Regions from separate parts of the Alteromonas sp. ABM1_013 genome, predicted to be linked through region 3. Evidence: predicted binding sites of a transcription regulator. Region 3 holds the regulator's gene; each other region holds the start of a gene.
The links. The regulator sigma-54, encoded in region 3, starts transcription at its own class of promoters, with help from an activator protein. The targets are predictions, from matches to a motif close to GTTGGCACGNNNNTNGNNT.
Positions count from the first base shown of each region.

Region 1: the regulator sigma-54 is predicted to act here: its motif matches at 4,849-4,867, upstream of ACXAGK_RS09480 (PEP-CTERM sorting domain-containing protein).
Region 2: the regulator sigma-54 is predicted to act here: its motif matches at 2,339-2,357, upstream of ACXAGK_RS02985 (flagellar basal body rod protein FlgF).
Region 4: the regulator sigma-54 is predicted to act here: its motif matches at 4,675-4,693, upstream of glnA (glutamate--ammonia ligase).

Region 1 covers NZ_JBSWXH010000003.1:236,272-244,584, forward strand. Annotated here, with positions in the region: gene ACXAGK_RS09455 (hypothetical protein) at 1-687, shown strand, start outside; gene ACXAGK_RS09460 (polysaccharide pyruvyl transferase family protein) at 827-1,795, shown strand; gene ACXAGK_RS09465 (hypothetical protein) at 1,782-3,074, shown strand; gene ACXAGK_RS09470 (glycosyltransferase family 2 protein) at 3,067-4,023, shown strand; gene ACXAGK_RS09475 (3-phosphoshikimate 1-carboxyvinyltransferase) at 4,251-4,661, opposite strand; gene ACXAGK_RS09480 (PEP-CTERM sorting domain-containing protein) at 5,032-5,619, shown strand; gene pheS (phenylalanine--tRNA ligase subunit alpha) at 5,917-6,897, shown strand; gene pheT (phenylalanine--tRNA ligase subunit beta) at 6,912-8,313, shown strand, end outside.
Region 2 covers NZ_JBSWXH010000001.1:713,554-721,866, forward strand. Annotated here, with positions in the region: gene flgC (flagellar basal body rod protein FlgC) at 1-52, shown strand, start outside; gene ACXAGK_RS02975 (flagellar hook assembly protein FlgD) at 84-770, shown strand; gene flgE (flagellar hook protein FlgE) at 785-2,170, shown strand; gene ACXAGK_RS02985 (flagellar basal body rod protein FlgF) at 2,396-3,139, shown strand; gene flgG (flagellar basal-body rod protein FlgG) at 3,186-3,974, shown strand; gene flgH (flagellar basal body L-ring protein FlgH) at 3,986-4,666, shown strand; gene ACXAGK_RS03000 (flagellar basal body P-ring protein FlgI) at 4,687-5,799, shown strand; gene flgJ (flagellar assembly peptidoglycan hydrolase FlgJ) at 5,860-6,810, shown strand; gene flgK (flagellar hook-associated protein FlgK) at 6,851-8,313, shown strand, end outside.
Region 3 covers NZ_JBSWXH010000001.1:437,240-445,552, forward strand. Annotated here, with positions in the region: gene ACXAGK_RS01870 (response regulator transcription factor) at 1-472, shown strand, start outside; gene mgtE (magnesium transporter) at 527-1,885, opposite strand; gene ACXAGK_RS01880 (HPr family phosphocarrier protein) at 2,059-2,331, opposite strand; gene rapZ (RNase adapter RapZ) at 2,331-3,176, opposite strand; gene ptsN (PTS IIA-like nitrogen regulatory protein PtsN) at 3,260-3,703, opposite strand; gene hpf (ribosome hibernation promoting factor) at 3,717-4,004, opposite strand; gene ACXAGK_RS01900 (RNA polymerase factor sigma-54) at 4,035-5,516, opposite strand; gene lptB (LPS export ABC transporter ATP-binding protein) at 5,590-6,315, opposite strand; gene lptA (lipopolysaccharide transport periplasmic protein LptA) at 6,318-6,863, opposite strand; gene lptC (LPS export ABC transporter periplasmic protein LptC) at 6,832-7,410, opposite strand; gene kdsC (3-deoxy-manno-octulosonate-8-phosphatase KdsC) at 7,407-7,955, opposite strand; gene ACXAGK_RS01925 (KpsF/GutQ family sugar-phosphate isomerase) at 7,956-8,313, opposite strand, start outside.
Region 4 covers NZ_JBSWXH010000002.1:222,234-230,546, reverse strand. Annotated here, with positions in the region: gene ACXAGK_RS05670 (Nramp family divalent metal transporter) at 1-277, shown strand, start outside; gene ACXAGK_RS05665 (MalY/PatB family protein) at 328-1,503, opposite strand; gene ACXAGK_RS05660 (response regulator) at 1,771-2,148, opposite strand; gene typA (translational GTPase TypA) at 2,469-4,301, opposite strand; gene glnA (glutamate--ammonia ligase) at 4,760-6,169, shown strand; gene ACXAGK_RS05645 (DUF4124 domain-containing protein) at 6,465-7,037, shown strand; gene glnL (nitrogen regulation protein NR(II)) at 7,168-8,253, shown strand; gene glnG (nitrogen regulation protein NR(I)) at 8,243-8,313, shown strand, end outside.

The DNA.
Region 1 (8,313 bases), on a different contig from region 3:
GGAGGCTTGGTCTTTATTTCTCCAAGTTTTAACGCTTCATCAAATTACCGCCCGGATTTGGCCCCGTATCAAAATGACGGAGTGGATTATGAAAGTGATGGTTATTTAGAGTTAGTAGGTGGGGGAGGAAGAGTGTACTTAGAGGGAGGCGTTCATATAAATTCACTATTCTATACATATAGCCCCATACCTTTGGCTCGAAATTTAGTAGGGAAAAGTTTGACGCAAACGGAGATTGATGAAACTGCCGGTAATTCACTCGGTAGTTGGCAGTACTCAGAAGGGAACCGCTCGCATGAGAATAAACTTGATATCAGCAGTTTAAAGAATGGTATCACGGTCAAAAATAGCGAAGGGGAAAATCAAAGTGTAAGCCAAAAATGTAGGTGTATCGGAGGAACGTTAGTATTGGGTAATGTACATTATTCCATTGAACATACAGGTCTTGTCGTTCCTACTAGTGGCGTACGCATGGAAATAAGGTTCTACGATATTGACAATAATGAATTAGAAACATTTTATTCTCAACAATTCACTATAAATGATGAAAGCGACACAGTTAAGGGAGATTTCAAAGTTTTGACTACTGTGCCAGACAGCGCTGAAACCGTTGAGCTAGCACTTAACACATTTGGAAATGGAAATTTCACAACTACATGGAGTAAATTGGTGGTAAATATTGTTTAAATAGTTTTAAAAAATTGAATATTTAAATAGAGTTTGTGCTTCTTCAAAAAAATACGTTGAAAGCTAATTTTAAAATGATTTAATATCAAGCGAAACTGCTACGAAGTACTTTCGTTTAAAATTTAAGGATTGCTAATAAATGTCGGATTATAAAAGTCAATGGTTTTCTCATTTAAGTGAACTTAAAGGGATGCACCAAAATATTGCCGATCTTTGTAAAGGGAAGAAAGTAGCTTATCTTGACCTACCTTTTCACTATAACGTTGGTGACCTCTTAATTTATTTAGGAACTGAGCAGTTTATTCAAAATCATGCGATTGATGTCAGATATAGGGCGTTTTCAAAAACTATAAATCATAAACGCTTGAGTGACTGTGACGTGATATTTTTCCATGGTGGTGGAAATTTTGGTGATATCTACATAGAACATCAAAAATTCCGAGAAAAGATTATAGAGCGTTATAGAGAAAAACGGATAATAATATTACCTTCTACTATTCACTACAAGTCTGACAGTGTTTTGAAAAAAAGCCTGAAGGTGCACTCTTCTCACCCTGATCTTCACTTATTTTTACGTGACCAGAGAAGCGAAAAAATTGCAGAGGGCTTTTCTGAAAATATAACCCTAATGCCTGATATGGCTCATAGCCTACACCCGTTAGTTGAACCGTGTGAGGTAGAAGAACTAGATGCTAAACCAATTAAAATGTTGAATATGCGTAGAGTTGATGTCGAAGCCAAAACAGGTGCAGAGATGAAAACTGGAGTTGTCAAGAAACCGTTTGACTGGGACAATATTTTATCATCATGGGATCAAATTCTTTATCAAATCGCACACGCAGCAGAAAAGTGTACTCGCTTTTCGTCAAACGATAAACTGATAAAGCTTTGGTTAAGGCAATCAAACTCTTTAGTTTTTAAGTCAATTAACTACTTTAATTCTTTTAATTTGGTATATACGGATAGAATGCACGGCATGATTTTGTCTTATTTGTTAGGCAAAAATATCAAAATGATCGACAATTCGTATGGTAAAAATTCATCTTATTATAAGCTTTGGTTGAATGAATCACCGCTAATAGAACTAGCCGAAAATGAAGCTGAATAAAACAGAGGTAGTAGCATTATATTCTGTAGCAGTTGCTATTACCCGTATACTAAGTGGTCCTCTAACAATCTTAATTGTAAGTGCCTTCTTGAGTGTTGAGGAGATGGGGTTTTATTACACTTTTTACTCATTCGTGACAATGGCAATGCTTTTTGAAGTAGGAGTTGGTTACGTTTTAAAACAGTTTTATAGTTATGAAGTTAAGCCCGACACAAAAGGAGACATTAGCTTTGAGGATAAACGCAGTATAAACCATATCTTTAGGTTTTCTCTGCAATGGTATGCTTTAGTTTCAGTGTTATATACCCTTTGCATAGGAATTGGTGGAGCAATTTATTTTTCCGACTACCAAGGCACTTTGCATTGGCAAGAACCATTTTTTTTACTGGTTATAGTCAGTGGATTTAGAGTATTTCTTAATGTATTTGACTCTTTTTTTGACGGAATTCAGCACCAAGAGTTAATAAATTCGATCCGTTTATTCTCAACACTTCTTTCGGCTTTAGTGCTTTGGCTAGCAATTTATTTCGGTGCTAGCCTTTATTCTGTTGCTATCTCTCAGTTATGCTCTGGTTTATTGATAATGATGTTTGTATTTAAAAATAAATTCATCATTTTAAAGATGATAAACAGAAGCTTTTTAATAGACTACTCATTTAGAAAGCAGTTTGAAAAAATATTTCCACTTTTCGGGCGTACTAGTATAGTTTGGTTCTTCGGATATTTTTTTTGGAACGGTTTCACGCTTATTTCTTTCAAAGTTTACGGGGCCGAATTTGCTGGTCGTGTTGGGCTATCTGTTTCGATAGCCAGAGGAGGGTTTGACGTTGCTAACTCGTTTTTAGTTAATCAAAGAACAATTCTTGCAAATCGAATAGCGAATGGACGTACAAAAGAAGCTTTAACGATATTTTCGAAGTATTTTTTGTTTTCTAGCTTAGTGTTAATTATCGGCTATTGTTTATTTGTATTAGTTTGGTTGTTTTTTCCGAGTTTTTACATCTTCGACAAAATTTTGCCGATGGAATCAACTGTCACATTATTATTTTTCTTTGCCATAACTCTTGTGTTCACAGCTGTATGTAACTTCGTGAGGGCTTATAAGGTAGAGCCTTTTGTCTTTGTATCTATTTATAATGCCTTATGCATTCCGTTTCTTTTTTGGTATTCCTATTTACACCAACTTGAAAATATATTTGCCCTCTCACTTTTCGCGCTAATTGTGCCATTTATTTTCGCGATTAGAGAGTTTCGATCCAGAGTATTTAAAAATGTCTAAGTTATCAGTTTCTATTATATTACCGGTCTATAACGTAGAAGACTACCTCGAACAATGTTTGGACTCTGTACTAGGACAAACATTTTTAGACTTCGAACTACTATGCATAAACGACGGCTCTACGGATAACTCATTAAGCATACTTGAAAGCTACTCTTGCAGATTTCAGGGTAAAATGAAGATTGTAAGTATACAAAATGGTGGTCTAGCGAACGCGCGTAATGTAGGACTAGAAATGTCCCAAGGCGAGTTTATTTACTTTCTTGATAGTGACGATTTCATATCGGAAGACACTTTAGCGTTGTGTTGTGAGAATATTGTTAAACATAACGCTGATTTAGTTGTTTTTAATGCAGAAGCATTCTGCTCCGAAGATTTCGATGGACTTACTGAGCTGAATTATGAAAGGGATTTACCCAAATCTTTATACGTAAATAAAAGTATATTTGAAGACACTTATAAAATAAGATACATAGCACAGTCTTGCTGTTATTTTTTTAGAAAAAACTCTTTTTCCGACTTGAAGTTTATAAAAGGGATTTTGCACGAAGACCATTATTTTTCTACTAATCTGTATATTAGAAGTTCAAAAACAGTAGTGTTAAATAATTCATTTTTTAAAAGAAGAGTACGCCCCAACTCGATTACAACGAGCAAACCGACATACCGCCATGCTGAAGGCTACTACGTAACAGTAGAAAAATTATATAGCGACTTTATAAGAGAACCTAAACTCTTTAAAGATATATTGAGTTTTAGAGATTATCTAAATTCACTATTGAGGCATGGGATCAAGGCTGAGTTCAAGCTTAATGAGTATGAAGGCGACAAAATGAGCTTCAGTAGAAAAATGACTATCGCAAAAAGATTTTCAAAAATAATAGATGTTAAGACAAGTTTATTACTATTCGCTTTGCCTCTTTTTAATCTTTTAAAAAGACTCAAATGAAGGAGATTATTTTGCGTGAAATTTTTAATAAAGTTGATGGCTGTTCACTAAACATTGACGGTCGGGAAAAATAAGTTTTTCTACAATTAGATTGTTAGCTGCAAGCATCCATATTTCATCAGTAATACTTCGGAAGCACTACAGTCTACATACGGTAAAAAAGTTTTTTATAGTGGGCTTAAGTAAAAGAGATGGTGAAAATTTAACCCAAGTAACTTGCTTTTAAATTATAATTTTTGGAGCCATGTCCATAATCCTAAACTCCACCCCTCAATCAAATCTATGCCAAGGGCAGATTTAGTTAAATATAATATACCCGCAGCTAAAACGATAGATAAGATAATTAAAACAGTGATGATCATACCACTAATTAACGTAGTGAGCTTTTTTTCTTCAGTTGAGAGTGACCTCCTGTTTCGTCCAAGCAACAGAACATAGTAAAATCGCCATTTAAAAAATTTAACAGTTCCTCTTATATCAACTTTATGGTTGCCCCAGTCTCTTGCTCCTATTGCAGTTTTTATAGAAGTAAGTTGTTCTTCACTAAATGAATTCGCAACCCGCTTAGGCATCTTTTCAAGAAAACGAACTATTGCTGGGTCCTGTTTTACATCATTTTCTACGATATTTTTTTTCATCACTGTCCTAATATACTAAGATATAAGCCACATAATAAGGGAGCTTTTAAATAACGCTATATAAATATGCTCATATGAAGTGAAAGCAAACTTAACAGAGCTTCTGCTTGTGTCAAAAAACTTTACAAAGCAATTTTTGCCATTTTTAAGATGACTTTAACTATCTGATAGTTCTAGCTAATATTTTGTTGGCATGTCATGTGCATGAGTGAGGGTAGTTAAAATAAAACGTAACTCTTTTTAGTAGTGCTAGTAGAACAGTTTTGGAGTACATATGTTTAGCAATAATAGTTGTAAAAGAAGTTTAAAATTGGTGTCAAGCTTTCTAGGGCTTTGCTGCCTATCATTAAGCCTTAATGCAAAGGCTGCTATGATAGAAATCGGTTTTACCATTGATGGTAATACATGGAATAACCCGTTTACTGTCGAGAATAACTCTACATCAGGTTTAGACATCCTGCAATTTGCGCTTGATCTTAGACCTAATGCAAATAGTTTTTTGTGTTTTGACGAGGTTGTTAACTCATGCCACAACTCTGGCGGACTAAACTTCAAAAGTGTTGGTTCAGATGATGTTGGATTTCTTTCGTATTCGGTAGTTGATGCTTCTGGCGGTATTGATGAAGCTGATTTTCTATCGGTTGCCTTCAACGGTTTTAACCCTGGCGAGAGTTTCAGCTGGTTAATTGACGTTGACGATGATCCAGATGGGTCTGTTTTTGGTAACGACCTAATCGGAAGTTTGTTTTATGTTGAAATGTCTGACGGTATTACCTATCAAGGTGTAATCGAAGGCATTGCAGGCAATGACGATGCTGGCGAATTGGTTATCAAAGGCGTAAGCTCTACTACTATAGGCAACGCTATCAACAGTGTTCCAGAGCCTTCTTCTATCTTTTTGTTTGGCGGGATGCTTCTTGCGCTAACAAGATTCAAGCGCGTCTTCACCAGAAGTTAAACAGAACAAGTGGAATACCAAAAGTTTTTCTTGGTATTTTAGGTAAAAAGCCCGCAATTGCTTGCGGGTTTTTTTATGCCATAAACTCGTAGAAAGCAAATAGCACTTAATTGGTCGTTTCAGGAAAACACTATTTTAATTTATAACCCACAAAATTTCGCCATTATCAGCTATATAGGGTAGCGGTAATGTCTGTCACTCGTGTAAACTACCGCTTTTATTTCAGGCAAGCCTTAGCGCACAGAATAATTCTTCCTATGCTTTGGCCATGCAGTCATCATGTAAATTGAGGAAAACATGGAGCTTGACGCTATTATCAATCAGGCACAAAGCCAGATTGACGCTGCACAAGATGCAGCCACATTAGACCAAGTTAGGGTCGAATTCATGGGTAAGAAAGGTAAACTTACCGACTTACTTAAAGGGCTTGGAAAGTTATCGAACGAAGAACGTCCTGCCGCAGGCCAAAAGATTAACCAAGCTAAACAGGTTATTCAGCAAGCTATTTCTGCAAAAGGTGAGTTTTTACGCACTGAAGAGCTTAACAAAAAGCTAGCCGAAGAAGCCATTGATGTTACTTTGCCAGGCCGTACTGAAAAGCCAGGTAACTTGCACCCGGTTAGCCGCACTATTGCGCGTATTGAATCTTTCTTTGGCGAGCTTGGTTTCTCGGTAAAGACCGGCCCTGAAATTGAAGATGGTTTTCACAATTTCGACGCACTGAACATTCCTGCGAATCACCCAGCGCGTGCCGATCACGATACCTTCTATTTTAACCCAGACATGATGCTTCGTACGCAAACCTCTGGTGTTCAAATTCGTACTATGGAAGCGGAAAAGCCGCCATTGCGTATTATCTCGCCAGGGCGCGTTTATCGTAACGACTACGATCAAACTCACACGCCAATGTTCCACCAGGTGGAAGGTTTGATGGTTGATAAGAACGTTAGCTTTACCGACCTTAAAGGTATTTTGCACGACTTCTTACATCACTTCTTTGAAGAGTCACTAGAAATTCGCTTCCGTCCGTCTTACTTCCCGTTTACTGAGCCTTCAGCTGAAGTAGACGTTATGGGTAAAAATGGCCAGTGGCTTGAAGTACTAGGCTGCGGCATGGTGCACCCAAATGTACTTAAAGCAGTGGGTATCGACCCAGAAGAGTACACAGGTTTTGCCTTTGGTATGGGCGTAGAGCGCTTAACTATGCTTCGTTACGGTGTTAACGACTTGCGCGCGTTCTTTGAAAACGATCTTCGTTTCCTTAAGCAGTTCAACTAAGGCAGAGAGTACACATGAAATTCAGTGAAAAATGGCTAAGAGAGTGGGTTAACCCGTCGCTGTCGGCACATGAGCTGTCTGAACAGTTGAGCATGGCTGGCCTTGAAGTAGACGGCGTTGAGCCAGTAGCAGGCGATTTTAAAGGCGTGCTAGTAGGTGAAGTAGCGGAGTGCGGTCAGCACCCTAACGCAGATAAACTGCGCGTAACTAAAATTAACGTAGGTGGCGATGAGCTACTTGATATCGTTTGTGGTGCACCTAACTGTCGTCAGGGCATTAAAGTAGCGGTAGCAGTTGTTGGTGCTGTATTGCCAGGCGATTTTAAAATTAAGAAAGCGAAGCTTCGCGGCGAGCCGTCATTCGGCATGCTATGTAGCTTCTCTGAGCTAGGTATTAGCGACGACCACGACGGCATTATCGAGCTTCCAGCCGATGCACCTATTGGCGAAGACATTCGCGATTACCTTGGTCTTGATGACAACGCCATTGAAGTAGACCTAACACCAAACCGTGCAGATTGTTTGGGTATTCGCGGTATTGCCCGTGAAGTAGGCGTGCTTAATAACCTTGACGTGTGCGAGCCTGAAGTAGCATCTGTAGAGGCTACTATTGATGATAAATTATCAATTACGTTAAGCGCTGACGACGCATGCCCACGTTATTTAGGTCGTGTGGTTAAAGGCGTTAACGTAAAAGCAGCATCGCCACTGTGGTTAGTTGAAAAGCTACGTCGTTGCGGTATTCGCAGCATCGACCCCATTGTAGATGTGACTAACTTTGTATTGCTAGAGCTTGGCCAGCCAATGCACGCATTTAACCTTGCCAGCATTGAAGGCAACATTAACGTGCGTATGGCGAACGAAGGCGAAGCCCTTACGCTACTTGATGAAACCGAAGCAAAGCTGCAAAGTAATACTTTGGTTATCGCCGATGACAACAAAGCGCTAGCCATGGCGGGTATTTTCGGTGGCCTATACTCTGGTGTAACTACTGAAACCCAAGACATTTTGCTTGAAAGTGCGTTCTTTAGCCGTGATGTCATTATGGGCCGTGCTCGTCAGTATGGTTTGCATACCGATGCATCGCACCGCTATGAGCGTGGCGTAGACCCTCTACTTCAGCGTAAAGCTATGGAGCGCGCTACTGCACTAGTTCTTGAAATTTGTGGTGGTGAAGCTGGCCCTGTTGTTGAAGCAGTGGCTGAAGATAAGCTACCTGAGCAGGCTACGGTTACGCTTCGTCGCGAACGTTTATCTCGCGTACTAGGCATCAGCATTGACGATGCGAAAGTAACCGAAATGCTAAACCGCCTTGGTTTAGAAGTAACGCAAACCGAAGCTGGCTGGGAAGCGGTTGCGCCAAGCTATCGTTTCGATATTTCAATTGAAGAAGATTTGATTGAAGAAATTGCCCGTG
Region 2 (8,313 bases), 280 kb from region 3:
TACCACCAAACGAATCTTCCGCCGCGTACTTCAGTTAGGTCAAGGGCAGTAATTTGCCGCTTGAATAATGTGAGGATTAATCAGTGAACACCATAAATAACACCGGCTTAAATACGGACCTGTACTGGCAGGAAGAAACTGTAAAAGTTGCCGATGGTACCGAGCAGCAGCTAACCCAAGAAGATTTCTTTTCGATGTTGACGGAACAGCTTGCCAATCAGGATCCTACGGCACCGGTTGATAACGATCAGATGGTGGCCCAGATGACGTCATTTACGATGGCTGACGGCATCTCCCAGCTTAACGAGAAATTCGAATCGTTTGCGGCTTCAATGACATCTAATCAAGCACTGCAGGCATCGAGTCTCATCGGACAGAACGTGCTAGTTCAAGGTAATGTCGGTTACATGGCGAACGAAGGGGAAGGGCTCTCAGGCGTTATTGTAAACGAGCAAACGGTTCAAAACATGACGATAAACATTGAGAACCAGTTTGGAGAAGTAATCAAAGCCATTGATGCAGGAACACAAAGTGCCGGCAACATTGAGTTTGAATGGGATGGCAAAGATAAACATGGCAACCAAATGGAACCTGGTGAATATGTTATCAGTGCCACTGGCGAACTAAACGGTGAAGGTGTTCAGCTGAATACTGCCGTCAATCGTCACGTTGGAAGTGTCAGCTTGGCCGGCAGTGGTCAGGGCGTAATTTTGAATTTGGATGGTGATGTCAGTATCAATCTTGATGACGTCATCCAAATCGGCAGTTAGTAGGAGAATCAATAATGTCTTTTAATATTGCACTGAGTGGCGTATCGGCCGCACAAAAAGATTTGGATGTAACCGCCAACAACATCGCAAACGTTAATACGGTTGGCTTTAAAGAATCACGAGCTGAATTTGGCGACGTTTATGCGGCATCACTGCTGTCAGGTGGTAAAACCAAAGTGGGTGACGGTGTTCTTACTCAAGAAGTTGCACAGCAATTTTCCCAAGGTAGCCTTCAGTTTACCAATACATCGCTTGACCTTGCGATTACGGGTAACGGCTTCTTTGCTACCGTACCTGAAATTACTTCTCGTGATTTCTCATTCACTCGTGCTGGGCAGTTTAAGTTAGATAGTGATAACTTTGTGGTAAACAGTAACGGCGACAACCTTCTGGGCTTCCCAGTAAACTCTGACGGTACAAGCGCATCAGTTGCACTAAGTACGACTGAACCAGTGCGAATTCCAGATTCATCAGGTTCACCTGCGCAAACCACAGAAGTTGATATTCGTATGAACTTACCTGCAGGGGATGCTGCGTTAGATCCGCAAGATTTTGACCCGGAAGATCCACTTACCTACAACGCCGCAACATCGGTGACGGTATATGATTCTTTAGGTGATAGTCACGTAATGACGTATTACTTCATTAAAGACAACACGGTAGGGGTTGATAACGAGTGGTACGTTGCGACTGCAATAGACGATACCCTCGTCGATATGACCGATTCGACAGGCGCTGATACTGACCCAACTACCGCCGTCAATTCAGTTGGCGGTAACACGGGTAACGCCGTAACAGCATCTAAACTTATTTTCTCTCAGGGCGGTGATTTCTCTGGGATGGAAACACCAGATGGCTTACCTACGCTAGACTTTAAAATGCAAACTGAAGCACTAGGTGCGGGTATTCTTGCAAATGGTTCGGATCCTACGCAACAGATAAGCATTGATTTCAATCTAGATGTGAATAACGCTACGCCTAATGAGCCAACTCAGTTTGCTTCAGCGTTTGAAGTAACGTCATTAGAACAAGACGGTTTGCCAGTTGGTCGACTGACGGGTATCGATATCGGCCCTGACGGTTTGGTTCGCGCTACCTTCTCTAACGGAACCTCTGAGCCTATTGTTCGTGTTGCGCTAGTTCGTTTCTCTAATGAGCAGGGCCTAACGCAAGAAAGTAGCACGCAGTGGAAAGAAAGTATTCTTTCCGGTGAGGCGCTAGCGGGTGAAGCAACCACCGGTACTTTCGGTGAAATTAATTCATCGGCCCTTGAACAAGCCAACGTTAACCTGACAACCGAGCTTATTGACATGATCATTGCTCAGCGTAACTTCCAGGCTAACTCAAGAGCGCTCGAAGTTAATAACTCACTGAACCAGACTATTCTGAATATACGATAGTTAAGGTAAAGCGCCGTTTATTAGAATATAAAAGCGGCAATACGTTGGCGTGTAAGCCCGCCATTATTGCCGATATATACAAGAGCCGCATAACAGCGGCTCTTTTATTTTCCTTTAAATATCAATTTAATACCTTTCATATTTTCTACCTGAGTTAAAAATCCACAGATTGGCATCGCCTTTGCAAAATCTTGTTTAAGGTTTAATCAGAGTCAAAAGTCAGTCATGGACAAACTTCTCTATATTTCAGCGAGTGGCGCATCCCAAGACCTATTAGGTACGGGGATTAGAGCCAATAACTTAGCCAACGCGCAGACAACCGGGTTTAGAGCTCAATTAGAGCAAGCGAGATCGATGCCGGCTTACGGTGAAGGTTTGCCAACCCGCGTGTTTTCTATGACTGAAAGCCCGTCTAACAATTATGAGTCGGGTCCAATGATTAAAACGGACCGAGATTTAGATGTGGCCATTCAAGGGGATGGTTGGTTTGCGGTACAAGATCAAAATGGTCAAGAAGCTTATTCCCGTGATGGCAACTTCAAACTAGGCGATGACGGAATTTTGACAGACATTCACGACCGTGTGGTGCTAGGTGACAACGGGCCGATTTTTCTTCCAGTACCTTTGGACAACCTTAACATTGCCGCTGATGGCACCTTGTCCATGAGACAGCTAGGAGCCCCAGCCAATGTTATCGAGGAAGTAGGACGTCTCAAGCTAGTTTCTCCAAACTATGCGGATATGGAGCGCGGCACCGATGGCTTATTTAGAATGGAAGATGGCTCAATAGCGCAAGCCAATGCTAACGTCAAAGTAATGTCTGGCATGCTTGAAGGTTCTAACGTAAATGCCGTTGAAGAGATGGTAGACATGATAAGTCTTCAACGTCATTACGAATTACAAGTCAAAATGATGAAGCAAGCGGAAGAGCTTGATACTCGCGGTAACCAGTTACTGCGCATCCTGTAAAAGAATTTTTATCATCGTTGTCCAATAGGCAACGTCGGAGGTTAACATGCATCCAGCACTGTGGATAAGTAAAACCGGACTAGACGCCGCACAAACCGATGTGGCGGTTGTGTCTAACAACCTTGCAAACGCATCAACCGTAGGGTTCAAAAAAGATCGCGCAGTTTTTGAAGATTTGCTCTATCAAAACATCAATCAACCTGGCGGTCGTTCTTCTGCTGATACAGAGTTGCCTTCTGGACTAATGCTTGGTTCAGGTTCAAAAGTGGTCGCTACGCAAAAAGCACATACGCAGGGCAACTTGCTAACCACTGAAAATGCGTTGGATATGTCAATTCAAGGTCGTGGTTATTTTGAAATTTTGCAACCCGACGGAACAATCGCTTATTCGCGAAATGGTCAATTTTCCTTAAACGACCAAGGGCAAATTGTTACCTCTGGCGCTGGTTTCTTGCTTCAGCCTGAAATTGCAGTTCCTGAAGATGCACAGCAAATTACTATTTCTCAAGATGGTGAAATCAGCGTGAGCATCCGCGGTCAAGCTGAACCTCAGGTATTGGGGCAGTTAAATATTTCTGATTTTGTGAATCCGACGGGGCTTCAGCCTACCGGACAAAACCTTTATGTAGAGACAGCGTCAAGCGGCGCGCCTATTCAGGGGATCCCTGGCTTACAAGGTTTGGGTTATATCTCTCAAGGCACGTTAGAGACATCTAACGTGAACGTGACCGAAGAACTAGTAAACCTGATCGAAAGCCAGCGTTTGTATGAGATGAACTCAAAAGTTATCTCGTCAGTTGACCAAATGCTTGGTCAGGTTATTCAGCAACTTTAGTAGGTAGCGTCATGCGTATTTTAGGTTTATCTGTTGCATTACTTTTACTTGGCGGTTGCGCCAGTACAAACGAGCCTCCTGTTCAGGCAAATGATCCCTCGTTTGCGCCAGTAGTGCCAGATTACCCGCGTGAGACAGTGGTAGAAGACGGCTCGCTATTCCGCTCCCACATGGCTAACAGTTTGTATTCGGATGTTACCGCGAGAAGAGTAGGCGACATTATTACTGTCACCCTTAACGAGAGTACTTCCGCGAGTAAATCTGCAGATACTTCTACTGCCAAAGATACCAATGTAAATCTAGATACGATAACGGGGCTTGGCGGCCAAGCGGTAAATATTGGCGGTCAATCTATCCAATTAGGAATTGGCTCGTCACGCGATTTTACCGGTGATGCAGCAGCAAACCAAAGCAACAGCTTAGACGGTGCTATTTCAGTTACGGTGGTGGATGTGCTGCCAAACAGTAACTTAGTTATTCGCGGTGAGAAGTGGCTAACGCTGAATCATGGTGATGAGTATATTCGCCTTACTGGCATTATTCGCCCTGCAGATATCAGCCCGGAAAATGAAATTGTGTCTACGAAGGTAGCCAATGCTCGCATTCAATATTCAGGCACGGGTACTTTTGCAAGAGCACAGGAAAAGGGCTGGTTAACTAAGTTCTTTGATTCAACTTGGTGGCCTCTTTAGGCTTTGGTAGGAGAGTGGACATGCGTTTATTTTCAGTCGTATTAGCCGTATTTGCACTGCTTTTATCTTCGCAAGCAGCGGCGCAGCGTATTAAAGACTTAGCGAGCATACAGGGCGTGCGTAGCAACCAATTAGTGGGGTATGGTCTTGTCGTCGGTTTACCTGGTACTGGGGAGCAAAGCCCATTCACCGAGCAGAGTTTTAGAACTATGCTGAGTAACTTTGGTATTAGTTTAGATGCTAATACTAAACCCAAAATCAAAAATGTTGCGGCGGTGGCTGTTCATGCTGAATTGCCTGCGTTTGCAAAACCAGGTCAAACTATTGATATCACGGTTTCGTCAGTAGGCGAAGCATCAAGCCTTCAAGGTGGAACACTTCTTCAAACGTTTCTTCGTGGTGTAGATGGCAAAGTCTATGCGGTAGCACAAGGAAGCTTAGTGGTTAGTGGATTTGGTGCGCAGGGTGGAGACGGTTCTCGTATTGTTGTGAATACACCTACGGTTGGCAGGATTCCGAACGGCGCCATGGTTGAACAATCGGTTCCTAGCGGGTTTGCCAATGGCGATACCCTAACCCTCAACCTTCATTATCCAGACTTTTCAACGGCAAAAGCGCTAGCTGACACTATTAACGAGCGCTTAGGCGCACAACCTGAAAATGGCTACATCATTGCAAAGCCTATTGATGCCGCATCTGTACGGGTTACAGCCCCGCGGGATGTAGGTCAGCGTGTAGGCTTTTTGGCAACGCTGGAGAACTTTGAATTTACACCAGCTGATGCGCCAGCGCGCGTAGTGATAAACAGCCGAACAGGCACCATTGTGATTGGTAGTGACGTTCGCTTATTACCAGCAGCAATTACCCATGGCGGCTTAACGGTGACTATTTCTGAGAATCAACAGGTGACGCAGCCTAATGCATTTGCAGATGGCCAAACTGCCATAACCACCCAATCTATTGTTGATGTGGACTTGGCTGATAGCAGAATGTTTAAGTTTGAGCCTGGCGTTACCCTCGATCAGTTAGTGCGTGCAGTTAACGAAGTAGGCGCGGCACCGGGCGACTTGATGGCAATTTTAGAGGCACTGCGTCAAGCGGGGGCTTTACGCGGTGAACTTGTAATTATCTAAAGCGAACAGTTTTTAACAGCATCTGGTGGGAATAAAACGGGTTACAACGGAATAAATACGATGGAATCACTTAGCACAAAAAATCAGCTTGATATGGCGCGCAATGTCCATGATATGGGCAGTATTAACAAAATGCGCGAAGCCATTGCGTCAGGCGATGAGACGGTATTGCAAGAAGCTGCCCAGCAGTTTGAAGCGATATTTGTGCAAATGATGTTGAAATCTATGCGTAAAGCGCAAGATGCGCTTGCCGATGAGAATAGCCCGTTCAATTCTCAACAAGTGAAGTTTTACCGCGATATGCACGACCAGCAGCTGGCTACAGATTTAACATCAGGCGGGGGCCTGGGTTTAGCTGATGTAATTGTGAAACAGCTGGGTCAGACCGAAGATAGCTATACGCCAGCGAGTGTCATAAGAAGTGACGGTGATATTTCATCGCTAAATAGGAATCGTGAATACAAGGTTGCTGAGGCACAAGACATAGCGCTTTCCTCTAACTCGATAAAAAGCCAGTCGGCACAAAAAGACGCCATGTTCGAAAGCCCAGAACAGTTTGTTGAGAGCCTTATGCCTATTGCCGAGAAAGTGGCGGAGAAATACGGCATGGATCCAAAAGCAATCATTTCCCAGGCTGCTGTAGAAACAGGCTGGGGAAAATTTGTTATTCACAAATCCGATGGCACTAGTTCGCATAATCTGTTTGGCATAAAGGCCAATAAAGGTTGGCAAGGCGAGCAAGCTGTGGTGGATACATTAGAATTTAACAATGGGCTGCCTCAAAAACAAAAAGCAGCGTTTAGGTCTTACTCATCGGTAGAAGATGCGATGGAAGATTACGGACGTTTTATTACCACACAGCCTCGCTATAGCCATGCTGTGGAAAATGCTTCTGATGCTACGCGCTATACAAGTGCGCTTCAAGAAGCGGGCTACGCTACCGACCCTGACTACGCGAGCAAAATAATGGCCGTGTATAACAGCGAACGTCTTAGTTCGTTGATGCCATAGTTTAAAGCCATAGTTAGGGGTTATAGGTGAGGAGAATACAGTGAGTTCTGTTGATTTATATTCATTAGCTACAAGCGGCGTAAACGCTAGTAGTAAGCTGTTGCAAACGACAAGTAACAATATCGCCAACGTCAACACGCCTGGCTATGTTCGCGAACGCACCGAGCTTCAAAATAGCCAAGTATTTGGTGTTGAGATTGGCAATACTGAACGTATTATCAACGTATTTGCTCAAAATCAGCTACGCCGCGATATCACCGCAGTAGGTGAACTCGAAGCTTTTTCTAATAAAACTACAGCAATTGATAACCTACTAGCCAGTGAAGCGAACTCAATTTCTCAAGGCCTGAGTGAATACTTTTCAGCCCTACAAACCGCCGCTGATGATCCAACAAACCTAGCATCTCGTGAACAGGTACTAAGCAAATCTGAATCCCTCTATAACCGCATGAGAACCTTGTCGGATTACATGCTGGAAAAAGAAGAAGAGCTCAATTTAGAGGTCACTTCAATGGTAAATAGAGCCAATACGCTAATTGGAAATATTGGCGATCTGAATCGCAATATCGTTATTGCAAATGGCAATAATACGAGCGATCAGCCAACCGCTTTACTTAATGAGCGAGATCAGGCCATAGACGAACTTGCCTCAATTATGGGGATTACGGTTAAAGAGAGCACTACACAAAATGGCGCCGTTACTATTAACCTAACATCGGGCGAGTCGCTTGTTCTTGAAAACGGTGCATTTAATCTTTTTGAGTTAAGTTCTAATGCAGACCTAACAACCAAAGAAATCAAGCTGGAAACAAATTTCGGCTCACAAACCAAAAACGATACGTCGATACGTGTAATAGAAGATGACTTAGGCGGGTCCTTAGGTGGCTTGTTCAAGTACCGTAATGAAGTGTTAGGGCCAACAATGCGTGATGTAGGTCAGCTCTCTGTCGCTTTTGCCGATGCAATGAATACGCAAAATAAACTGGGTATGGATTTAGATGGTCAAATTGGCGGTAACATTTCCGACATTCCTTCTTTTAGAGGGCTAGCCTATGAAGACACCAATGGCGACTACGTAGTTACAGCACAGATAACCGAAGGCAAAGGCGCTGAATTAACTGACGCCGATTATAAAATTGAAGTCACCGCCGTTGCTGCCGGTGTACCCAGTGAAATTGAAATTACGTTTTTAAACCCAGACGGCACGCCTAAAAAAGACGGTTCTGGCAATGACATTATTTTCTCTAACTTTGCAGTAACCTCCGGTTTTAATGAACTCCCTGGCGGCATTGAAATAGATTTTTCAGGAAGCGATCCCTACACCGTGGGTAACGAGTTTTTGATTCAGCCAACCAAAGATGTGGCTTCAAATATAAGCTTAGATACAAATCGCCCAGAAGATTTAGCTTTCGCCAACCCAGTACGAGCCGGGGCTGACAGTACAAACTTAGGCAGCGCTAACGTGATAGATGTAACTGTTTCAAATACGGAAGTGGGAACCTC
Region 3 (8,313 bases):
TTATTATGAAGCGGGTGTTGATGACTACCTTACTGGTACGTTTGACGAACGCATGTTTTCGGCACGTATTCGCTCTCATATGCGTAGAAGTATGCCTAACCATGAAAACACGAGAGCTTCCGGTGGTAGTGACGAGCGTATCGAGATAGGCCCGCTTAGCGTCGACTTGCGTTATCACAGCGTGACGATTAATGGGCAATTGCTGACACTAACAGCACGAGAATTTACCTTGTTGAATTATTTCTGTCGTCATCCCAATCAGGTTTTTTCTCGCAACCAACTACTTAGCGAGGTGTGGGGCTATAATCACGAAGGGTACGAACATACGGTAAACACCCATATTAATCGTCTACGCAGTAAACTCGATAAGGTTAACAGTATTGAAAATGGCGGACAGCTAGTACAAACCGTATGGGGTGTCGGATACAAACTGAATATTAATGGGTATACAGCCAATTCGTTAATTGCCTGAGCGCATAATATCAAAAATCGCTAGATCCTAATTAAGGATGATTATTTTTTAGGCTTAAATTAAAAACAGCGTTGCCGTACCTAAAAAGGCAAAGATACCAACTACATCTGTTATCGTAGTTAGAATAACGCTTCCAGCAAGCGCTGGGTCTATTTTAAGGCGCTTCATGATCATGGGTAAAGTTGCGCCGGCAAGCGCTGCCGCAATCATGTTTACCATCATCGCAAAGGCGATAATAACGCCCAGCATGTAATCTTGCTTCCAAAGTGCGATAACAGAGGCAATAAGCACTGCCCAAATTGCCCCATTTAAAAAGCCAATCGAGATTTCTTTACTGATAAGCCAACGCGAGTTACTGGCATTTACATGACCGAGCGCCATACCCCGAATAACAAGGGTTAGTGTCTGGTTACCAGCCACGCCGCCCATGCTCGGTACGATAGTATTTAATATAGCTAATACGGCAAGCTGGCTTAGCGTGGCTTCAAATAAGTCACTTACCATTGCTGCCATTAGCGCAGTCACTAAATTTACTGCCAGCCAGACGGAGCGGCGTTTAGTACTTTGCATAACCGGTGCAAAGGTATCTTCATCATCATCAAGACCCGCCATACTCATCATTGAGTGTTCGGCGTCTTCACGAATGATATCAACCACGTCATCAATGGTAATTCGCCCAACTAAGCGATGATTTTCATCAACTACCGGCGCTGAAAGCCAGTTATAACGCTCAAACAGGCTTGCCACTTCATCGTCGGGCATGTTTACCGGAATGGCCTCCGACTCTTCGTCCATAACATCAGACACCTTGTCGTCGGTATCCGCGGTGAGAAGACGGGCAACAGGGATGATACCGACCAGATTGTCGGTTCTATTGACCACATAGAAAGTGTCTGTATTTTCCGGTAACTCACCTTTTAAGCGAATGTAGCGAAGAACCACATCAATGGTTACATCAGGACGCAAGGTAATGGTATCGGTGTTCATGATGAAACCAGCGGTTTCCTCACCGTAAGACAGCGCCTGCTCTGCACGTACGCGGTCTTGTGCATCCATTGAATCGAGAATGTCTGCCAGCACAGGTTCAGGAAGGCTACTCAGCGTTTCTGCCAAGTCATCGGTATCCATTTCTTCAAGTGCATCAACCACATTGGCGGGGAGCATCTTTGTGATAATACCGTTTCGAACATCATCAGAGAGTTCTTCTAAAATATCACCGTGAAAGTCGCTATCAATTAGCTCCCACAACTCATCACGGGTCCTGCTAGGGCTAGATTCGAGAATATGCGCAACGTCTGAAGGGGGAAGTTCAAGCAGAAGCTTACGTACAGATACAAATTGACCGTTTATCAACGCTGCGTTAAGTGCGCGTAATTGGGTTTGTACGTATTTAGAAACAAGCGCTTCTGCCATAAGGCGTTATTCCTACTAAGCTGATATGGAAAATAAAGGCTGTGTAGCCTAAGTGTGCGTAGAATATCGCAATTATATTAAGTCTGTCATGATAATTGCGTGGCTTTTACGCAAGAATTTGGAATTACTAAGCTAGCTGTTGATTAATTCGTCAAGAGATATTCGGGTTGAGACTATTCGTCTTCGTTAAATCTGCCTTCAATTAGCTCCTCAATTGCAGCAAGTGCATCGACCGCGTCATCACCATCGACAATAACATCTACCTGTTCACCTTGGTGACTTTCCAGCATCATCAAGCCTAAGACGCTGCTTGCATCGGCTTCTTTATCGCCTTTTTTCAAAATGATTTTGGCATGAAACTGATTAGCAAGCTTAACCAATTGCGTGGCTGCTCTGGCGTGTAAGCCTAGTTTATTGACGATTGTAAGCGTTTTTTGAATAGTCATTACTGGTTCAACTCTCTGTGACGAATTTGAACATCAGGGTGTATTTCGCTGAACGTTTTCGACAAGGTTTGGGCAATATAGACTGAGCGGTGTTGGCCGCCAGTGCAACCGATAGCCACAGTCACATAGCTTCTATTGTTGCGTTCTAAATGGGGAAGCCATGTGGTCATCAAGTTTTGAATCTGCCAAATAAATTTGGTTACTACGGGTTGTGAGCCTAAAAATACTTCCACGGGGGCATCTAACCCAGTTAAGTGTTTAAGGTCTGGCTCCCAATGCGGGTTAGGTAAAAAACGCGCGTCAAAAACGTAGTCAGCATCTTTAGGTATGCCGTGTTTAAAGCCAAATGACTCAAAGACAAGAACAAGGCGTGAACTTTTCTTACCCAATATACGTTCACGGATCAATTCGGCGAGTTGATGTATTGTTAGCTTGTCTGTATCTAGGTATAAATCAGCGCGTTCAGTAATTGGCGCAAGAAGCGCAGACTCCGCCCTAATAGCCTCCGATAGAGACTTATTTAGCTTAGCTAAAGGGTGAAGACGGCGAGTTTCGCTAAAACGCTTAACCAGAACGTCATCGCTTGCGTCAATGTACACTATAGTCATCGACCAAGAAGAAGGCAGGTAATCTAGAATCTCTACCAAGTCATCTGGATTTTTGGGAAGATTCCTTACGTCGATACTTACTGCAACTTGATCGTATTCATCAACAACAGTATGGGTGAGGGTGGGAAGCAAATTTACTGGGATATTATCAACACAGTAGTAACCTAAGTCTTCCAATGCGCGAAGTGCGACAGACTTACCAGACCCCGAACGACCACTGATTATGATCAGCTTCACCTAAATTCTCCCTTATATTCTGGTTTCATCACATACGAGTTGTCGAATAAAGCGCCTACCTATGAGGTGTAGGCACTTATTGTTTAACTTAATGCAGAAATAATTTCGTCGCTGGTTGTTGCACGACGTATTGTTTTAATCGTTTCTTTGTCGCTTAGCTTACCGGCTACGGTAGCCAGTGTCTGAAGGTGTCCTTCGGTTTGCTCTTCGGGAACGAGAAGAGCAAAGAATATGTCTACGGGCTTTTCGTCTAGGGCATCAAAGTTGATAGCTGGTGTACTTGTTACAACGATTGCTATTACCTTCTCAAGGCCGGCCAAGCGACCGTGAGGCAGTGCTATCCCGTTACCAATACCCGTGCTACCCATACGTTCTCGAGCCATCAAGCTATTTAGAACCGTTGCCTGGTCGATGTTATCGTTATGCTTGGCAGCGATATCAGCGATGATCTCAAGAATTCGCTTTTTACTATTACACTGAACCGCACACTCGGTGCGGTCCAGACTTACGATGGCTTGTATATCCATGCTCAATTAACTACTAATGTTTTTTCAGTTTTTCCTTATGCTTGATTACCTGCCGGTCGAGTTTATCAACCATGCTGTCAATCGCCGCATACATGTCGGTATTTTCTGAGGATGCGAATACTTCAGCGCCACTTAAATGAACAGTCGCTTCAGCTTTTTGATTTAATTTTTCAACGTTCAGGATGACATGCACATTAGAAATGTGATCAAAGTGACGTTCAAGTTTGCTGAACTTCGTATCGACATAATTACGCAAAGAGTCGGTGATTTCGACATGATGACCAGTAAGGTTGATTTGCATATTTCGTCTTCCTTATATTATTAAGCCCGTTTAAATAAGGCTTTTGCGTTGGTTCGACGGCGGGATCGACAATGATTCCCGGTATTTTGCTATTGTTCGCCGAGCGACTTTTATGCCTTGCTCGGCCAACAATGAAGCAATCTTGCTATCACTTAGCGGCTTGCTAGGATTTTCCGCAGCCACTAACTTCTTGATCAATGCACGAATCGCTGTAGATGAACACTCACCACCTGACTCTGTTGCTACGTGGCTTGAGAAGAAATACTTCAATTCGAAGATGCCACGGGGCGTATGCATATACTTCTGCGTTGTTACACGCGAAATAGTCGATTCGTGCATATCTACCATTTCTGCGACATCATTTAGCACCATTGGTTTCATCATTTCCGGGCCGTGCTCAAAAAAGCCCATTTGCTGCTGCACAATGCAATTTGCAACCTTCATTAAGGTATCGTTGCGAGATTCAAGGCTCTTTATGAACCACTTGGCCTCTTGCATGTGTGAGCGGATGAATTGTGAATCGCTGCTGTTCTTGGCACGACGACTCATCGCTGCGTACTGTTGGTTTACGCTTAATTTAGGCAGACTGTCGGGGTTCAGTTCAACCACCCAACGGCCATTTTTCTTGGTTACTGAGACATCAGGAATAACGTACTCAGGCTCTTTAGTAACTAAAGCACTACCTGGGCGAGGATTCAAGGTTTGAAGTAAACGCATTGCTTCGCGCAGCTGCTCTTCTTTCAATCGGCTCTTACGCATTAGCGTGCGGTAGTCTTTACTGCTCAGTAAGTCTGAATATTCCTCAATAAGCTGCTTCGCTTCAGCAAGCCACGGTGTGTCTTCTGAAAACTGGCGTAATTGCACCATAAGACACTCTTGAGGTGTACGAGAACCTGAACCAATGGGGTCGAACATTTGAATGCGCTTAAGTACACACTCTATTTCGTCCATTTCGATAGGCTCTTCTAGATCATCGTCGTTGACCGCTTCTAAGATGTCGTCAAGAGTAACGGTTAAATAACCTGATTCGTCAATTGAGTCGATGATTGCTGTAGCGATAGCGCGGTCAGTATCTGAAAAATGAGTGAGGCGCATTTGCCAAAGAAGATGTTCTTGGATGTCTTCTGTGGTCTCACCTTGGAAGATTTGTTCATCATCATTAGATGGGCCAGGTGCAGGCGCGGAAGAAGCCGAATAATACTCATCCCAGGTACTGTCGATAGGTAGCTCATCGGGAAGATCATTCTTCTCCAGTGCATCTCCCGCTTCTAGCGTATCGCTCGATGCAGAAGCGGTCGCTTCAGCAGCGCTATCGTCACTATCGACATTGTTCTTTTCTACTTGTGGCTCGTCGTTACTTTCTTCCACTTCTAAAAGCGGATTAGAATCGAGGGCTTCTTGTATCTCTTGCTGGAGATCAAGCGTAGAAAGCTGCAGCAGTTTAATTGCCTGCTGAAGCTGAGGTGTCATGGTAAGTTGTTGGCTAAATTTTAGCTGTAAAGATGGTTTCATCTACGTCTTATTTAAATGCTCTAAATTAAATATACCAGAGCGAAACTGAAAAATGACAATTAGGTTACACTAACTATAGCCTGAATTGTTCGCCTAGGTATACGTCCCTTACTTTTTGATTACTTAAAACCTGTTCCGCAGTTCCTTGCGCAATAAGCTCGCCATGACTCACAATGTACGCTTTTTCGCAAACATCCAATGTTTCGCGTACGTTATGGTCCGTGATAAGGATACCAATACCCCTATCTCGCAGATGCTGTATTATCTTCTTTATATCATTAACTGATATTGGATCAACACCGGCAAATGGTTCGTCTAACAAAATAAATTGTGGTTTTGCTGCCAGAGCTCGAGCAATCTCTACGCGACGCCGTTCTCCCCCTGACAAACTCATCCCCGTACTATTACGTATATGGTTGATATTAAATTCATCAAGTAGGGCGTCTGCTTCTTCTTCTTGCTGCTGTGAATTTAAATCTTTACGGGTTTGCAAAATGGCCATGATATTTTCATGTACCGTAAGCTTTCTAAATATTGATGCCTCTTGCGGGAGGTAGCCTATACCGCGGCGTGCGCGCTCATGCATTGGCTGGTGAGTAAGCTCATTATCATCAATTTCGATCTTGCCTTTGTCTAAGTTGACTAAGCCTACAATCATGTAAAAAGTGGTGGTCTTACCAGCGCCGTTAGGGCCGAGAAGACCAACAATTTGACCGGTAGACACTGAAAGGCTTACATCGCGAACAACCTGTCGCGATTTATACGATTTAGCAAGGTTTTTAGCGCTCAAAGTTGCCATTGCTATTCATTGTCCTCGTTGTCTTTCTTAGACGATGTTTTACGAATGGTGTCAGGAGTAAATACTGTGGTAACACGACCTTCACCATCTTCACCGGCACCACCCGTTGCAAGCAATTGTTCAGTAATCATATCGAACGTAATCTTATCACCTTGCACTTTACTGGTATCTTGCTGTAGCTCAGCATTACCCGCCAAAGAAATAGTGCGATTAATTACTTCATAGCGAATTTCATTGGCTTTCGCTGATACCGGTGTACCGTCTTCTAGTGATTGAGAATAGCTTGCAGGGTTGCCACGGGCGATAAATATTTCACGGCCGCTGCCATCTGTAGCTATTACTTCTACTTCATCAGCTTCGATTAGGAGTGAACCTTGGGTAATAAGTACATCTTCCTTGTACAGCGCGGTTTTGTTTTTACCATCAATAAACTGGGTGTTTGACCCTATCTTAATGGGTTGTGAAAAATCTTCTTCACTGGCTATTACCGCACCGCTAGCGATGGCAAGTAGAACGCTAGTTGCTAGGGGAATAAGTCGTTTGTACATGATCTAAAAGCTCGTATTCTTGTGTGCGTAAATTCGCGTTAAACCCATTGCTTAAAATAAGATATTGCGTACCCAGTATCTCAACGGGTTGATCAGATGTCATTTGTTTCGTGTCTAAATTTATCTGGATGTATTCCGTGGATAAACTTTTGACAAAATCATCGCTGGTTTGATTTTCAATAACAACGCTATCTTCAAGCTGAATTAATTCATTGTTATAAAGCGTTCCTTCCTGCGCAGTTACAACCCAGGGTGATGAAGCGCTTTCTGTATAAAGGGTATATTTAGGTTGCTGGAATAAAACAAAGCCTAATTGGTCGTAATGCTCCATCGACTCTGCAAAGACTTTGTGATTTAACTCACCGTCTTGGTTGTACAAGGTTGTTGTTAAGTTTTTTGCCTTGTAGGCAGGCTTGAGCGCATCATTTTCGCTACTACCTTGAGTTTCAGGCTGCTCTTCCATCCACGTTGGGATGTACATAAGCATAGCTAAGATAAATAGCGCCGATATACTTAAACCTAAGCGATTGAAGCCAAACTGGCTCATACACTAGCTCCGAAAATATCATTTGCAACGCCTTTAGCTTGCAAAATGGTGTCCGATATTTCTCGAACTGCGCCAAATCCACCCGGAAGTGTGGTGATCCAGTTCGCTTGCTTTGCAACAAAAGGGTGAGCATCGGCAACCGCAATTTTTACCGCTACGTGCTGATACATACCTGTATCGGGCATATCGTCTCCTACGGCGGCAACTTCGCTTGAGTTCAACCCTAGGCTTTTCATTAATTCGCCGAGGGCGTCAGCTTTGTTTTCTTCACCCTGAATAATATGTGCTACGTTTAGCGCCTTCATTCTGTTTTCTACAATTGCTGAGCGACGCCCTGTTATCACGGCGACGTTAACACCATTACTTACCAAGGCTTTCACGCCATATCCGTCTCGGGTGTGAAAAGCTTTAAGTTCTTCACCGTCGTTGCCCAAGTAAATGCGACCGTCTGAAAATACGCCATCCACGTCACAAACCAGTAACTTAATATTTGCCAACTGCTCAAAAAGTGCCTGGTCTAAATCGGTGTATAGAGTTGTCGTCATTTAGAGTACTCCCGCTTTCAAAAGCATGTGCATGTTGAAGGCTCCGACAGGGTTGCGCTTTTCATCGGTAACCATTAGTGCGCTTATCTTATGGGTTTCCATTAGGTTTAGGGCTTCTACAGCTAGCTGCTCTGCTGTGGTTGTTTTGCCGCCTTTGGTCATTACATCTTCTACTGTCGCGCTATGCACATCTATACGGGCATCAAGTATTCGGCGTAAATCACCATCAGTAAACACGCCTGTTAACGAACCATCGGGTGCGATAACACCAGTCATGCCTAGGCCCTTTTTGGAAATTTCTAAAAGTGCATCAGCAACAGTTGCATTTAAATTTACTAGTGGGATATCACTGCCACTT
Region 4 (8,313 bases), on a different contig from region 3:
GCAAAGTAAAAGCTTTAAAGCTGTTTGGTTCATTATCATTGTAGTTGGGGTAAGTGTTGCAGCACTTGGCTTTAAGCCTCTACCCGCTATTTTGTTTGCCCAGGCAACAAATGCCTTACTGCTACCTATTATCGCAATATTTTTGCTGGTCGTTATGAATAAAAGCACAGCGCTGGGTGAGTTTAGAAATACGTGGAAAAGCAACCTGGCAGGCTTTGTGGTAGTTGGCACAGTGATTGGTTTAGGCCTATATAAACTGATCGGTGTTTTCAGCTAACACCTTCGAGGTGTGGGGTCAGAGTCCTGACTCTGACCCCACAGTTTTTTTTAGCTGGCGAGGCGTTGGAGTATGTCTTGAAGCATCGCTTTGCTGCAGCCAAAATTGATTCTGAAATGATCCGCTTTGTGGAAATCAATACCCGGAGATGGGCCAACGCCCTTTTCTTCCGCCCACTGTTGAACGTTTTCTACGCCAAGCCCGCTGGCGTCTACCCACGCAAGAAATGTTGCATCGGCTTTTAGCATTTTAAGCCCGTCAATACTGTTGATGGTGTTAAACACCATGTCTCTGTTTTCACGTAAGTAGCTAAGCTGCTGCTGATGCCAATCGTCACACTGAGTAAATGCAGCTTCTGTTGCCGCTAAGCCTAATACGGTTACCCACGGCACTATGCCTGCTGCGGTATTAGTAAATGCCTGACGCAGTTGGCGATTAGGAATAATGGCAAAAGACGTACCTAACCCCGCAATATTAAATGTTTTACTGGCAGCCATAAGCGTTACGCTATTTTCAGCAAGATTAGCCTCGCGGCCTGCTGGGATATGCTGCTTCCCGTCTTCTAAAATAAGGTCACAGTGTATTTCATCAGAGCAAAGCTTAACATTGTTCGCATTACAGATTTCGGCAATGCGGTCCAGCTCCGCTTTAGAAAGTACCGAACCTACAGGGTTCATTGGGTTACAAAGAATAAACAGCTTGCATTTAGGGTCCGCAGCTTCTTTTTCTAACGCGTCAAAATCCAATGTATAGCGCGCTCCATCAACTTCACTGATACTATCTAAACGTTCACCGTTCGCGCTTTCTACAACTGTACCTATATCTACTCGCTCTAGGCCGTTTAGCTTTGGCGCCGCCAGCAGTGGCGGGTAATTAGGCGTTTGAATAAGCACTTTATCGCCGGGGTCACAATACGCTTTGCACGCTACGTTGAACGCAGGTACAACTCCTGGTGTCCACACTAGCCACTCGGGCTGGATTTCCCAATTATGCTTATCTTTAAGCCATCGTACTACAGCCTGAATAGCACCAGCGTGATGGGCAGGCAGTATATACCCCATATTGCCATGTTCAACTTGACCAGAGATGGCATCTAAGATTGGCTGAGCACATCGAAACTCGGTATCAGCCACCCAAGCAGGAATGATGTCTTTTCCTTTGTACTTTTGCCATTTGAACGAAAACGTATCTTTTCTAGAAGGGGTATTATCGAATAAGGCGCTCACATTACATCCTGTTGCTCAAAAACTTATAGCACCAGTGTAGAATTTTAGCGCCTCATAAACTAGGGGCTTAAGATGAATTAACTCAGATTTGCTATATCGAAATGTACTTTTATAGAGGTAAAGTTAAGGCGTTAAACAAGTAGTGGCAAAGTGGACTTTTCCATTTTATACCTTGTTGCGGTGAAAGCCTGCTTACTTTCGTTATTGTGTGTTCGTTATTAAGTGGTCGCGTCAGTGAAACCGTACCATGTCAAAAAAGCTTTAAGGCTAACTTGCTTGTGTGACTGCTTCTTTCGACTTTTGAACCAGCTCTTCCATATTCAGGGGTTTAGCTAAAAAGCCTGATACTTGAAGTTTACGAGCTTCAATAACGAGCTCTTTGTTAGGATCGGCAGTAATAAGCAAAAAAGGGACGTCCAAACCAGACGACTGACAAGTTTTTAAAAGGCTAAGCCCGTCATAATCCGGCATTACTTGGTCGCTTATGATCAAGTTTATAGTGTCGGAAGTTTGTTGCAGCAAGAAATCTCTTGCAAATTTACTACGCGTAAATGGAAAAACAGTAGCGTATAACTGCGTCTCTAAGGCATCAGTAATAAGGTCTAGCGTAATAGGATCATCTTCAACAACGGCAACAGAAAACACTACCCTTCCCCTTTTGTTAGGTCATTAGCCGTCGATATTACAACGACTTAGCTTACGAGTTAATGCGTAAACATGTACTTGAATAAGCATAGAAGCTCTAAGCATGTTTGACCACTAACCTTTGGTCGATATTTACGCTTTTCGATGTTCACCGTTACAGTGAATTAACTGAGTTGGTGATTTCGAAAAGAAAACCTTCAACCGTTCAAAAATAGGAAAGACTAGCGGCAAATATTGATTTAACAAAGTTCAACCGCTAAATAAAAAATGCCAGCAAAAGCTGGCATTTTTAAAGTCGATGTATGTAGTCTTAAAGGATATTAAGACTTAGGTGCGCGTGATGCACGCTTACGTTCGTTTTCTGTAAGAAGCTTCTTACGAATACGGATAGACTCAGGTGTTACTTCTACTAGTTCGTCGTCATCAATAAACTCAAGCGCTTGCTCTAGTGACATCTTGATTGGTGGAACTAGGGTTTGCGCTTCGTCAGTACCAGAGGCACGAACGTTTGTAAGCTGCTTACCTTTAAGTGCGTTTACAGTTAGGTCATTGTCACGGCTGTGAATACCAATAACCATACCTTCGTACACTTCAACACCGTGACCGATAAATAGGCGACCACGCTCTTGCAAGTTAAACAGGGCGTTAGTTAATGCTTTACCGTTTGCGTTTGCGATAAGTACACCGTTTTTACGCTTACCGATAATACCGCCCTTATATGGACCGTAGTGGTCGAACGTGTGGTAAAGCAAACCAGAACCAGATGTCATTGTCATAAAGTCTGTTTGGAAACCAATCAGGCCACGGCTTGGAATAATGAAGTCGATACGTACACGACCTTTGCCATCTGGAGACATATCGGTCATTTCGGCTTTACGAAGACCAAGCTGTTCCATAATTGAGCCTTGGTGCTCTTCTTCACAGTCGATCGTTAGTGTTTCGTAAGGTTCTTGAGTTTCACCATCAACTTCTTTCAGAATTACTTCTGGACGAGATACAGCTAGCTCGTAACCTTCACGACGCATGTTTTCAATAAGAATACCTAGGTGAAGTTCACCACGACCTGATACGCGGAACTTATCAGGGTCTTGAGTTTCTTCAACGCGAAGCGCAACGTTGTGTACTAGTTCGTCGTTAAGACGCTCTAGGATGTTACGTGACGTTACATATTTACCTTCTTTACCCGCAAACGGAGACGTGTTTACCTGGAAGGTCATGGTTACAGTAGGCTCATCAACCGTAAGTGGCGGAAGCGCTTCAACCGTATTTTGATCACAAATGGTGTCAGAGATCTTAAGTTCGCCAAGACCTGTGATAGCAATGATGTCGCCAGCATGCGCTGATTCGACTTCATGACGAGCAAGACCAAGGTAACCATATACCAGGCCAACCTTACCGTTGCGCTTTTCTCCATCAGCAGTAACAACCGTTACTTGCTGGTTTGGCTTAACAGAACCACGTTTAACACGGCCTACACCAATTACGCCCACGTATGAGTTGTAATCAAGCTGAGAAATCTGCATTTGGAAAGGACCGTCTACGTCTGCATCAGGTGCAGAAACTTGCTCAACGATAGTTTCAAATAGTGCATTCATGTCTTCTTGAGGCTCGTCTGCATCGTGTGATGCCCAGCCATTTAGTGCAGAAGCGTAAACAACTTGGAAATCAAGCTGCTCATCAGTTGCGCCTAAGTTATCGAAAAGGTCGAATACTTGATCCATTACCCAATCAGGGCGTGCGCCAGGCTTGTCGATTTTATTAATAACAACAATTGGCTTAAGACCTTGAGCAAATGCCTTTTGCGTAACGAAACGCGTTTGTGGCATTGGGCCTTCTTGTGCATCTACAAGTAGAAGTACAGAGTCAGCCATTGACATTACACGTTCTACTTCACCACCGAAGTCAGCGTGTCCTGGGGTGTCTACGATGTTGATTCGGTAGTCATTCCAGTTAATCGCTGTGTTCTTAGCTAGGATGGTAATGCCACGTTCTTTCTCGATGTCGTTCGAGTCCATTACGCGCTCTTCTTGCTCGCCTCGAGATTCAAGGGTGCCAGACTGCTGTAACAGTTTGTCTACCAGGGTGGTTTTACCGTGGTCAACGTGGGCGATGATTGCGATGTTACGCAATTTACTAATATCAGTGGTATTCATGCTTATATAGAGCCTGTGTAAATCGATGCCAACTTAATTCGGGAATCGAATAAGTCTGCATTAGATTTGTTGCAAAAAAATGCAGATAGAGAAATTTGCGCGGATTGTACAGAAAAACCACGACGTTTGCGCACCTTTTTTTGATAACAAGTCACTTTTATTAGAATTACTTCTTTAGTTCAAAAAATAACCACCTTATTTGCACCGAATTGAACATATATAGTGGTGGTGTGATACAAAGTGATCTAGGCTAGATGACATAAAAGTAACAATTAAGCACCACCATGGAGCATTAATGCACTCTTCTGGTGCAACACTATTCAAATGGAAGTGATAGATGCCTGTCCATGCCACAAAAACCGGCATGCATGTAAATGGCATGATAATCGCTTTCACTTTTGCCACTGTTGGAGTGAAGCTGATCATTCCGCATTTTTACATTAAACCTGGAGGACACGATGTCAGTAGATAAGGCATTAGAACTGATTAAAGAAAGTGAAGCGAAGTTTGTAGATTTACGTTTTACCGACACCAAAGGTAAAGAACAACACGTATCAATTCCTGCAAGTGTTGTTGATGAAGAATTCTTCGAAGAAGGTAAAATGTTCGACGGTTCCTCAATTGCTGGTTGGAAAGGCATCAACGAATCAGATATGGTTCTTCTTCCAGACGCAGACAGCTGCGTAGTAGACCCTTTCGCAGAAGAAACACAAGTAAACATCCGTTGTGACATTGTTGAGCCTTCAACAATGGAAGGTTACGAGCGTGACCCACGCTCTGTTGCACGTCGCGCAGAAGAGTACTTGAAATCTACAGGTATCGGCGACACATGCTTCTTCGGCCCAGAGCCAGAGTTCTTCCTTTTCGACGACGTGCGTTTCCACACAGATATGGCGGGTTCGTTCTACAAGATTGACTCTTCAGAAGCAAAGTGGAACTCAGGTGAAGAATTCGAAGGCGGCAACATGGCTCACCGCCCTGGCGTTAAAGGCGGCTACTTCCCAGTACCTCCTGTAGATTCTGCTCACGACATTCGTGCTGCTATGTGTATGGTTATGGAAGAAATGGGCCTTGTAATTGAAGCTCACCACCATGAAGTAGCGACTGCAGGTCAAAACGAAATCGCTTGTGAATTCAACACGCTAGTTAAGAAAGCGGATGAAATCCAAGTGTATAAGTATGTTGTACATAATGTTGCACATGCATACGGCCAAACTGCTACCTTTATGCCTAAGCCACTTGTTGGCGATAACGGTTCTGGTATGCACTGTCACCAGTCTATCTCTAAAGACGGCGTTAACATCTTCGCAGGTGACAAATACGCAGGTCTTTCTGAAGAAGCACTTTACTACATCGGTGGTATCATCAAGCACGCGCGTGCAATTAACGCCTTCGCTAATGCTTCTACTAACTCTTACAAGCGTCTAGTTCCTGGCTTCGAAGCGCCGGTAATGCTTGCATACTCTGCGCGTAACCGTTCTGCATCAATTCGTATTCCACACGTAACTAGCGATAAAGCGCGTCGTATTGAAGTACGTTTCCCTGACCCAACAGCTAACCCTTACCTTGCATTCTCTGCGATGCTAATGGCTGGCCTTGACGGTATCAAAAACAAGATCCACCCTGGCGATGCTATGGATAAAGACTTGTACGATCTACCTGCAGAAGAAGCGGCTGAAATTCCAACTGTTGCAAGCTCGCTTGAAATGGCACTTGAAGCACTTGATAACGACCGTGACTTCCTTAAAGCCGGTGGCGTTATGACTGACGACATGATTGATGCATACATCGACCTTAAGTCAGAAGAAGTAACTAAACTTAACATGACAACTCACCCAGTTGAGTTCGACATGTACTACAGCGTGTAATAACACACTGTATCGCGATATATACTAAAGCCCGCTCTGCGGGCTTTTTTTATGGGTGCTAATTAACTACTATATATTTGTGTCAGCGCTAAAAGCATCTTCTACGTTTGCTCACTTAGGACAATGACCTAGGGGCTAGCTCATATGGGCAATGCTGAAAAGATTTAGCCACAGGCCTCTTATGATAAAAGTAGTAAGCTGGCAGTTTTCAAATACAATGATTAGGTAACAACACGTGCAAAACATGATGCGATACATCTGCTTAACTTCCCTATTATTGTGTTGCAGTAATGGAGTGTTACCTTTGCAAGCCGCTACGCTTGGTTTAGAGCAAGACAATGCGCAGCAAGAACCACAAACAAACGAGTTAGAGCGCGACGCCGAGGCAACTACTCCCCTTTCTTCTTCAACTACAACAATCTATAAGGTGGTAGGAAAAGACGGCTCTATTACTTTCACCGATAAGCCGCAAAAAAATGCTGAGCCGTTGGCATTCGATGATAAAACGCAAAACGTAGTTACAGCAGCCAAAGTTGCCCCCCCACCGCCGCTTAAGCCTGATGCCCCTAAACCAAATTATCGCGTAGTTATCAAATCTCCTGCACCAGAAGCAACTATTAGAAATAATCTAGGTGAGTTAATTATTTCTGCGGCACAAACTGGTGCACCCAAAGCGCCCATCTATCGCTTAATTTTCGATAACGCCCCATTTGCAAGCAATAGTTCAGGCGTATTTAAACTTTCAGGTATCCATCGTGGAGCACATACCTACAAAGTTGAGCTAACGAACAATACGGGCAAGACTCTTGCATCGTCTCCAGAACAAACCCTTTACCTACATCAGGCATCGGCGTTAATTAATAACTAATAGCGTGCAATCATTGTTCTGTAAGCGCACCACCGAGGTTCAGTAGACTATGTTTGCTTAGCCTCTTACTCGCGCATCGCATCATTGCAAGCTACAATGCACAATTATGGTGCAAAGGAGACGAGCTCGGATGCATTCCACCGAGTTAGAAACACAACAGCTTATAAATAGCCTAAACACAGCGTTGGTAATGGTAGATAACAAACTTACCATTGTTTACGCTAACCACGCGGGTGAAGCTTTGTTCGAAACAGGCTTGAAGCAACTTATCGGGCACCCGCTTCAAGACTTTTTCTTACCAGGAACCATAGAGACTACCCGACTAAAAGCGGCCATTAGAAAAGGTGAAGACTTTACCGAGAACGAAATTAAACTAGCGTTCAGAGACAACCGCTATGTTTCTGCCGATCTTACCGTTACCAACTTATACTTTGACGATGGCCCTCGATTGCTGTTCGAAGTCAAAAAGATTGATCAACAAAAACGAATTTCTCGCGAAAACTTACAAAACGCACAGCATTATGCGGCTCGAGAGCTAGTACGTGGCCTAGCGCATGAGATAAAAAATCCATTAGGTGGTATTAGAGGCGCAGCCCAGCTTTTAGAAAAAGAGCTGTCGGAAGAACACAAAGAATTCACGCGTATGATCATTGAGCAATCTGACCGTCTACGCAACCTTGTGGACCGTTTGCTAGGCCCCAATTCACTACCTCGATTCGAAGAAAGCAATGTGCATCAGGCTCTTGAAAAAATACGTAGCTTAATGCGCTTTGAATCAGACAACCCTATAACCATAGTTCGCGACTATGACCCTAGCATACCACCGCTTTTATTAGACCCAGACATGATTCAGCAGGCGGTGCTCAATATAGTCAGAAATAGTATTCAGGCTTTAACCGAGAGCCAAACCCCTAACCCAGAGATTAGGCTAGTTACGCGAATAGAGCGCCAGATGACGATTCAAACGAAACGTCATGCGCTGGTAGCAAAAATAAAAATTATAGATAACGGCCCGGGTATTCCCGCTGAAATTAAAGACACACTTTTCTATCCCATGGTCACAAGTAAACAAAATGGCTCTGGGCTGGGTTTGTCTATTTCACAAACCCTTATTAACCACCACGGCGGCAAAATAGATGTAGACAGCTACCCTGGTCACACTGAGTTCGTAATTTACCTACCAATAGATCGTAAGGAGACAGACGATGACGAATGAGTCTGTGTGGATTGTCGATGATGACAGTTCTATTCGTTGGGTGCTGCAAAAGGCCTTACA